DNA from 2 places in the Anaerobacillus sp. QJM3NY_17 genome. Region 2 is predicted to be linked to the other one. Evidence: riboswitches for the same ligand, from Rfam matches in the RefSeq annotation. Region 2 holds a riboswitch; the other holds the start of a gene.

Region 1 (4,807 bases), 540 kb from region 2:
AAACCGATTGAATGCGCTGTTCGTTTAGGACGTCATTTGGCTTGTTGTGCATGTTGATTTTCCCATTTTCAAGAAGAAGCAGGCGGTCACAGTACAGACCTGCCAGATTCAAGTCGTGAAAAATCGAAATCACTGTTAGCCCCTGTTCGCGCGTCCATTTTTTTAAGAGATCGAGCAGTTCTTTTTGATAAGAAAGGTCGAGGTGGTTCGTCGGCTCGTCTAATAAGAGAATCTCGGGTTCCTGCGCAAGCGCCTGTGCGAGAAAGACGCGCTGACGCTCACCGCCTGAGAGTTCGTTCACGTAGTTATCCGCGAAGGCGGCGATTCCCGTTTGCTCCATTGTACGCTGTACAACCGCCTCGTCATGCTCGCTCCACATTTGAAACCATCCCGTCTGATGGGCGTAGCGTCCGAGCGAAACGGTTTCTTTAACGGTATAAGGAAAAGCCTGATCCGCATGCTGTGGAAGAACCGCGAGCACGCGCGCTAGCTGTTTCGCTGAGTAGCTTGAGAGCGGCTTATCTTTAAGCAAGATCGAGCCGGACTTTGCTTTTAGAATGCCGCTAACCATTTTAAAAATAGTCGTTTTGCCGCTTCCGTTTGGTCCAACGATCCCGAGAAGCTCACCTTGATTCACATCAAACGAAATGTCATCAAGTACGTCGTGACCGGGGTATCCTCCTGTAACAGAATGTACGCTTAGCATGCTTATCCTCTTCTTTCCTTACGTCTTCGTATTAAAATAATGGCAAACACCGGGGCACCGATGAGCGATGTGATGACGCCAATCGGTAGTTCAGTTGGTGAAATGATCGTTCGTGAAATCAAATCAGCGATGATCAGAAAAGCAGCTCCAAGTAAAATGGATAGTGGCAGTAAATGCCTGTGATCCGGGCCCCATAGAAGGCGCGTTAAATGCGGAATCACAAGGCCAACGAAACCAATCGTTCCTGAAACCGCAACAGCTGCCCCTGTTAAAATCGAGCCGCCGATGAGAATCCAAAGCTTTCGTTTCGCGACGTTCACGCCGATATGCTGAGCGCGTTCTTCACCAAACGACATTGCGTTCAGCTCCCTGCTGCTAAAGAGCAGGATCCCTGAGCCGATGATGAAAAAGGGAAGAATAATTCCGATATATTCCCATCCTCGCATCGACACGCTTCCAAGGAGCCAGCCGATAATTTGACGAAGCTCCTCTCCAGTTAAAGCGATCATAAGTGACAGAAGTGAGCCAAGAAATGAGCTAAACACAATTCCTGTTAGGATGATCGTCTCCACGCGCATCGATCGCTCTATTTGTCGTGCGAAAAAGAGCACGAGAAAAATCGTGAGAATCGATGCAGCGATGCTCATAACTGGTAGGGTGAACATGCCGACAAACGGAATGGACAGGTTGAAAAACAGCACGAGTACCGCTCCAACTGATGCTCCGGATGAAACGCCGAGCACGTACGGATCCGCTAGTGGATTACGCAAAAGACCTTGAAAGGCGGCCCCTGCTATCGCAAGAGACGCCCCCACAAGACCTGCCAAAATGACGCGCGGCAAGCGAATATCCATCACAATTGTTGTAAACATTGGATCGGTTTTGCCTATGAATGGAAGGTGCAAAACTTCGCTTCCGATTAATTTTAGAATGGTAAGCACTGGAACTGAAACAGTACCGATTGAAATGCCAAGGAGCATGGCACCAATTAAGAGTGCTATCGCAATCGGATAGGCAATGAACCGTTTATTCAGCAAAAACATCCGGGTAAACCGCTTTTGCAAGTTCCTCTACTCCTTCAGTAAGACGAGGGCCAGAGCGCGTAACGAGGTCAGAGTGTACGTCAACAACCTGCTCTTCTTTGACAGCCGTTACGTCCTGCCAGCCGTCGCGGCTTAACACTTGTTCAACTGGCTTCTCTGTATAGTAGCCGTACGTTGTGATGATCACGTCAGGATTCGCTTCGATAATCGCTTCCTGATCCACCTGGTTCCAGCCTTCCTGATCGTGCGTCACGTTCTTCGCGTGAATCATCGTTAGCATGTCATCCATAAACGTATTCTTCCCTGGAGAGTAGATTTCAGGCGCAGGGGCAACTTCGACGAAGACATTTTTCTGATCTTCTTCACTAATGCTTTCTGCTTTTGCTTGAATGTCTTCAAGATCTTGCTTCATTTCATCGATCGTTGTTTCCGCTTCTTCCGTTTCACCAGTTGCTTGTCCGATCATTTCGATGGAAGCGTACACTTCATCGAAGCTTTTCGCATCGTTCACAACGAGTACGGTGATTCCAGCATCACGAAGCTGCTGTAGACCTGCTTCTGAGTTATGTGCGCTTGAGCCGTGTGCAAGTACGAGATCAGGCTTTAGAGAAATGATTTTCTCCACGTTAAATTCCATGCCGCCGATTTTTTCGATATCAGCCGTTTCTTCCGGATAGTTGGCGAAGTCAGATACGCCAACGACTTCTTCCCCTGCTCCCAGGTCGAAAAGGATCTCAGTGTTACTCGGGATTAAGGAGACAATTTTTTCAGGATCTTTTTCGATCGTAACATCCTGGTCCAATGCATCCGTTATCGTTACTGGGAAAGCGCTATCTTCTGACTGTTCAGCTTGCTCTGTATTCGCATTTCCTTCATTTGTCGCGCTGTTCTCTTCACTCGCTCCGCAACCTGCGATGATTCCTGTAACGAGAAAAAGTAAAACGAGTAGTGAATAAAGCTTTTTCATGTGTGTTTCTCCTCCTGTTTTCTGATGTCTCTAAACTAAAAAATCCCCACGCACGAGGGCATGGAGATGGTCGAATGGAAGTAACGGTGTGCCAAAGGCAGCACCTGAATCCGTTCGCACATCCCTATCCTCGTAGGCTGTTCGCGCTAGACTCAGGCAGGTCTCCTGGCTCATGGTTATCGCATGCTGCTCCTTCCCATTCGCTGTTACGAACAGTGGATTCTGCAGCAGGCGACCATTTACAGTGGCGGGACCGCGCTGGAATTGCACCAGCTTCCCTATTAAGTCTTCATTGAAAAGACACCTGAATCGATCACTATGTAATTGGTAACAGGTTTATTATACATGATTGCGGGAGTGGGGGGAACAGTTGTGTTTTGAGGGGGTCAGGCTCGCGCCTGACCCCCTTCACAAACAAAAAACCATCATTGTCCACCCACGGTGGACAATGATGGTAATTCCTTTACTCTTCCTTCGCTTCTTCTACCATTTTCTTCAGGTCATCAATTGTTTGTCCTTCAAACGGCTCGCCGTTCACAAAGAGAGCTGGTGTGCCAGTAACGTCGAGATCACGAGCTTTCGATAAGTCGTAGTCGATCGCCGCTTCTCCTTCGCCATCTTTAAAAGCTGCCAGTACCTGTTGTGCTTTTTCTTCATCAGTCACTTCTTTTAACGTGTCGACAAGATAATCTTCGGTGTAAATGTCCTGCTGTTCCGTGCCTTCTGTTTGCTTTTCATACATTAATGAATGGAATTCCCAGAACACGTCATTCCCAAGCTCCTGGTACACCACTTTAGCAAATTCAGCTGATCGATCAGAATCAACATTAATAAATGGATAGTTGATAAACGAGAATTTGATTTCCCCTGTTTGAATTAACTCTTGATCAATTTGCGGGAAAAAGGACTGTTCGAATGCTTTACAGTAAGGGCATTTGTAATCTCCAAATTCAATCACTTCTACCTGCGCATTTTCATCACCGAGAAATGGTTGCTCCATCGCTTTTTCCTCTGAACCATCAGAACTCGAGCCGCTTGAAACGACGATCACGATTACGATAACTGCAGCGACAGCGGCCACTAACCAGTAGATCCACGCTTTCGATTTTTTCTGATGCTGAGCTTTCGCTTGTTTGTTCGGTTGCTTCTTCTTCTTATTATTCTTATTTGAATTTGCCATGATTCTTCCTCCTATGATTGTTTCGAAAAGTATTTGTAATCAACGGAAATGGTTCCGCCTCCGCTAATCAAAACAGCGACTGACATACCGAGAAGAGCAAGATCCAATTCATACCCTCCGATAAATCCTGTCGTTAGTTTAACCGTAAAGATCGCTCCTAGCATGACGATCATGAAAAGCAAAGAAACAATGCGTGTGCCTAGTCCTACGATCATAAGAAGACCTCCGACTAGTTCAAACGTTGCAACGACATACGCTAAACCACCCAAAATGCCAATACTCTCGAAAAATCCAGCGGTATTTCCAATCCCTCCAGCAAATTTATCAAGACCGTGAACCGTAAAAATGAGACCGAGTACGATTCGTAATACGACAAGAGCAACGTTTTGTGATAAATTCATAAATTAACTCCCTCCTAATTTTAACACTACACGATGTAGTGTTTGTTTCCGAAAAGAATTAGGGTGTTGCCACCATAAACATGATGGATAACCCTAACACAATATAAAGTGAGTAAAGGACTGTACCAACAGGCAGCGTTACATGCACTTCTTTTTCTGGCGCAAGAATATGTTGTATGCGATCGTTCACAGACGTTTCCGCGAAAGATACGGCAAACGCATGACGCTGTCGGTGATCGCTTTTTAATAGTTTTAATAACGCGCTACTAAGATCCAGCATATTTGCTTCTTTCATCGCAAACCGATCCGCGGCAATTTCGCGTAGCGTGTGATAGTGATTCGATACCCATTTCAAAATCGGCACGTACCAAAGCGCGTGGACGAGAAGGGTGATGATAAATTTTTTCAATGGATCACGATGCTGCTGATGAAAAGTTTCGTGATAAATCACGGCGCGCAGCTCTTCTTTGCTCAACAGGCTAACTAGTTCAGTCGACAGAACGATTTTGG
Region 2 (4,807 bases):
TGTTTTGAAGACATGCGGCTGATTTACTGTCAGATAAGGCTAGGATAATATAAAGAGTATGAAAAGCACATTTCGTCTAAGATGTGAAAAGGGAACGGAGTTGAGAGAGATGGAGCACGTTTTTGTGATAGATGATGAACAAAATATACGTGATATTTTAGAGAAGTATTTAAAAAAAGAAGGGTTTATTGTCTCAACCTTTACAGATGGGGCAGAAGTGTTAAGTGCTCTAGAGACAATTGAACCCGATTTATTAGTATTAGATATTATGATGCCAAATGTTGATGGACTTGAACTCCTTCGACGGTTAAGAAAGTATTCTTACATTCCCGTTATCGTTGTTTCCGCAAGAGATGAAGAGCTTGATCGGATACTAGGCCTTGAACTTGGCGCTGATGATTACTTAACGAAACCTTTTAGCCCTAGAGAACTTGTTGTGCGTATTAAGAATCTATTCAAACGGATGAATCGCCTAGAGAAAAACCATTCTTCACAAGAAATTACTGTTCAGAACGTACGTTTAAATAAGAAAAAACGACTGTTATTAGTGAATGAGGAAGAAATGCCTTTAACGCCGAAAGAGTACGATGTGCTCGCCTATCTCCTCCAACATCCAGGACAACCGTTTACAAGAGAGAGATTAATTGAAGCCATTTGGGGTTATCAATATGTAGGTGATGGTAGGATTATTGATGACCTTGTGAAAAGGCTACGTAAAAAGATGTCAGATGCAAATGCGCAAGCGAAGATTGCAACAGTTTGGGGGTACGGCTATAAAATCGATGAAGAAGTTTAATATCGGTACCAAATTGTTTCTTAGTTATATCGTTCTTATTGTTGTTATTCTGCTTATTACTACTATTTCATTTCAATATTTATTTCAAGAATATCTTGTGCGCGAAACGAGAGAACAGCTGCAAAAAGAGGGATTGCAAATTAGTCAGATGCTCGAAGATCGACAGTGGAAGGGCGAAAATCCACCTAATGGGTTACTTGATCGCAGAAGAATTGAAATGGCAGGCAATTTAATCTCATCTCAATTTATAATTTATAATGCAAACGAGAAGGCAATTTATTCGAATGTCGATGAAGTGGTTCGAATTGATTATGAAGAAAACAAAGGAAAATTATATGTTACAGAGGAAGTGCCAATTAGTCTTTCACGAGAGCAAGTTGGCAGTATTGTGCTATTTACGAAGGTAGAAAGTCTTGAAGGTTTCAATCGGATTATTCAGCAATCACAGGCTGTTAGTCTTTTAGTATCTGCTGCTGTTGCCGTGCTCCTTGCTGCTATTATGCAGAAAGGAATAGCGGGGCCAACTCGATTACTTGCCAATCACATGAGGGAATTTACGATGCGCAAGGAACAACCCCCGTTGACGCTTAAAACAAAGGATGAAATCAATGAACTTGCTAAGACATTTCAAGAACTAACGGAGCAACTTCGAAAAAATGATTTTGATCAGAAGGAATTCCTTCAAAATGCGTCTCATGAATTAAAAACACCTCTAATGGCCATTCAAGGGAATGCGGAAGGGATTCTAGATGAAGTAATCGTAGGACAGGACGTCGAGTATAGTCTTGAAGTGATCGTGAAAGAAACGCAGCGTTTAAAAAAGATCGTGCAGGACATTTCTTATTTAACTAGGTTAGAAACAGTAGATGAATCTTTTACTTATGAAGTAGTCGATCTTCATCACGTGTTGATGGAAGTCATCACTGTGGTAAAACCACTTGCACATCAACGGCAAATAGAGGTAAGGTATGACATTGATCATACCATAGACCTTAAGATGGACAGTGATAAAATGAAGCAAGCTTTTATGAATATTTTCGGTAATGCCCTTCGATTCGCTTCATCCGTTATAGAAGTACATGTCCACCAAGATAATCGTCAAGTTTATATTGAGGTTGAAGATGATGGTAAAGGCTTTGGCGAGAATCCAGAGCGCGTTTTTGAACGATTTTATACAGGTGACAAGTCAGGTTCTGGCATTGGTCTATCGATTACGAAAACAATAGTAGAAAAGCATAATGGTAACATTTACGCCGAAGACAATAAAAAGGGAGGAAGGATCGTGATCTCGATTCCTTTTCAATCGTAGTTAGAACTTTATGTTTTATGCTCACTTAACTTTTGTAGAATTTCTTTGCTTTCTTGTTCACTCAAAATACCGAATTTCTGACAGAGTTGTGTATAGCCAGCCAATTTCTTAAAATTAACCGAAGATGATCTTTTCATCATACTCACCTTTCTTTCCTTCAGGAAACTTTTTTAGGTATCAACAATATATGCATGAGCAGGTTGAAAGTGATAGGTGAGTGTCTTTAGAGTTGAAATAAATCTAAGTCAATGTAACAATAAAGCTTGTGCTAAATTAAAGCATCATGTAAGATGGAGTTATCAATATTTAGTGATATATAAATGTTTGGAATACTATATATGGGTAAAATGTACGTAATTTAATAATTGAGTATACGGTGTCGTAGAACGACTTAATAGGGAATCCGGTCGAATCCGGAGCTGTCCCCGCAACTGTCGTGTGGACGAGGCAAGAAACCACTGGAGTTAATTCCGGGAAGGCTTGCCAAGGAAGAAGCACAAGCCAGTAGACCTGCCGTATAGTCAAAAACGTTTCTATTCTTCGGGGGTTGAGGGTGAGAAATGGCAGGGTAAATGTACGAGTATGTCCATTTATACGTTGTCGTTTTCTCCAGGCTCACTCTTCCGAGAGTGAGCTTTTTATTTTGGATGGATAAAGGAGAGAGGTATATGAGTACTGTAGCAGAAATGACAGTAACAAAAATGATGGAGGAAGTAAGAACGCTCCTAGATGAGTACCCGTCACTTGCTAGTGAGAGTTTTATTGAAAAAACAATTGATGGTATTTCAGAAGAATCAACGCAAGAAGAGGTTGGTAACATTCTAGTTTTAAATGCCCTTGAACGAATCAGCGCAACAGAACCTGACTGGACTTATGTGGCAGCAGCTTTTCATCTTCATTCGCTCTATCGTAAATCTCTTTCACATCGTTCTGAGAAAGAGGTATATGGTGGGGGAAGCTTCTATCGCCTTCTTCAACAGCTGACAGATGAAGGGATTTATAACAAGGCACTCCTTCAGTCTTATTCCAAGAATGAAGTAGGGCAAGTTGCTAAGTTAATCGAGCCATCAAGAGATCGTTTGTTTACATACATCGGACTACGAACGCTCGCAGACCGCTATCTAGCTACAGATCATGATAAGAATGTGTATGAATTACCTCAAGAGCGCTTTCTAGTCATTGCTATGACGCTCATGGTAAATGAACCAAAAGATAAGAGATTAAATCTAATTGAAGAAGCGTATTGGGCGCTATCTAATTTATATATGACAGTAGCAACGCCTACTCTTTCAAATGCAGGAAAAAGCTATGGACAGCTAAGCTCATGCTTTATCGATACGGTGGATGACAGTCTTAGAGGAATCTATGACAGCAATACAGATGTAGCGACCGTTTCGAAAAATGGTGGAGGAATTGGAGCATATCTCGGGAAAATTCGTTCTCGTGGTAGTGATATTAAAGGGTTTAAAGGAAATTCATCTGGGGTTTTACCGTGGATGAAGCAATTAAACAATACAGCTGTGAGCGTAGACCAGCTAGGACAGCGTCAAGGTGCTGTTGCTGTTTATCTTGATGTCTGGCATAAGGATGTTTTCGAATTTCTTGATGCCAAGCTTAATAACGGAGACGAACGAATGAGGACACATGATCTTTTCACGGGTCTTTGTATTCCAGATATCTTTATGGAAGCAGTGGAAGACCGTGGAGACTGGCATTTATTTGATCCTCATGAAGTACGCCAGGTGATGGGCTTTTCACTAGAAGATGTGTATGACAAAGAAAAAGGATCAGGAGAGTTTCGTATGAAATATAGGCAATGTGTGAACCATCCTGAGCTTTCAAGAAAAACCGTGCCGGCTATTGAGATTATGAAGCGAGTCATGAAATCACAATTGGAAACTGGGACGCCTTATATGTTCTATCGAGATACGGTGAATCGAGCGAATCCGAATAAGCATGCTGGTATGATCTATGCTTCCAATCTTTGTACGGAAATTATGCAAAATATGAGTGCAACGACCGTTGAAGAGGAATTCACGAAAGACGGTAAGATTATCATTACGAAAACGCCTGGTGACTATGTCGTTTGTAATCTATCAAGTATTAATCTTGGGCGTGCGGTTACAGCTAATGCACTAGAGCGATTAATTCCAATTCAAGTAAGAATGCTGGATAACGTGATCGATATTAATACGATCGAAGTGCCTCAAGCCCAGTTAACGAATGAGAAGTATAGAAGCATTGGTCTTGGAACGTTTGGTTGGCATCACCTCCTTGCGAAAAAAGAGATTGTCTGGGAAAGTCATGAAGCGGCAGACTATGCGGACGAACTATATGAAACAATCAATTATTTAACGATACAGGCAAGTCATGAGCTTGCCGTTGAAAAAGGAAGCTACTCTCTCTTTGAAGGCTCTGATTGGCAAAATGGGGAGTACTTTAATCAACGAGGTTACGTTAGTGAAAAATGGCAGTCCCTTAAGGAAAGGGTCCAAACGAATGGTGTCAGAAACGCCTATCTTTTAGCGGTTGCCCCTAACAGTTCAACAAGTTTAATAGCCGGATCAACAGCATCAATCGATCCGATTTTTCAAAAAGAATACTCTGAGGAAAAGAAGAACTATAAAATTCCTGTTACAGCGCCTGATCTTTCACCTGAAACGACCTGGTATTACAAATCGGCTTATCACATTGATCAGCTT

What was found. Region 2 has a riboswitch for cobalamin ahead of AC0VYV_RS18190 (ribonucleoside-diphosphate reductase subunit alpha). Riboswitches for the same ligand answer to the same signal wherever they lie in the genome.
Region 1: another riboswitch for cobalamin. It lies ahead of AC0VYV_RS20675 (ABC transporter substrate-binding protein); the one in region 2 lies ahead of AC0VYV_RS18190 (ribonucleoside-diphosphate reductase subunit alpha).

Annotation. Positions count from the first base shown of each region.
Region 1 covers NZ_CM149685.1:4,046,948-4,051,754, forward strand. The annotation lists gene AC0VYV_RS20665 (adenosylcobinamide amidohydrolase) at 1-706, opposite strand, end outside; gene AC0VYV_RS20670 (FecCD family ABC transporter permease) at 709-1,749, opposite strand; gene AC0VYV_RS20675 (ABC transporter substrate-binding protein) at 1,733-2,716, opposite strand; cobalamin riboswitch at 2,855-3,039, opposite strand; gene AC0VYV_RS20680 (DsbA family protein) at 3,180-3,896, opposite strand; gene AC0VYV_RS20685 (DoxX family protein) at 3,908-4,297, opposite strand; gene AC0VYV_RS20690 (M56 family metallopeptidase) at 4,356-4,807, opposite strand, start outside.
Region 2 covers NZ_CM149685.1:3,506,455-3,511,261, reverse strand. The annotation lists gene AC0VYV_RS18200 (response regulator transcription factor) at 110-796, shown strand; gene AC0VYV_RS18195 (sensor histidine kinase) at 735-2,105, shown strand; cobalamin riboswitch at 2,463-2,637, shown strand; gene AC0VYV_RS18190 (ribonucleoside-diphosphate reductase subunit alpha) at 2,774-4,807, shown strand, end outside.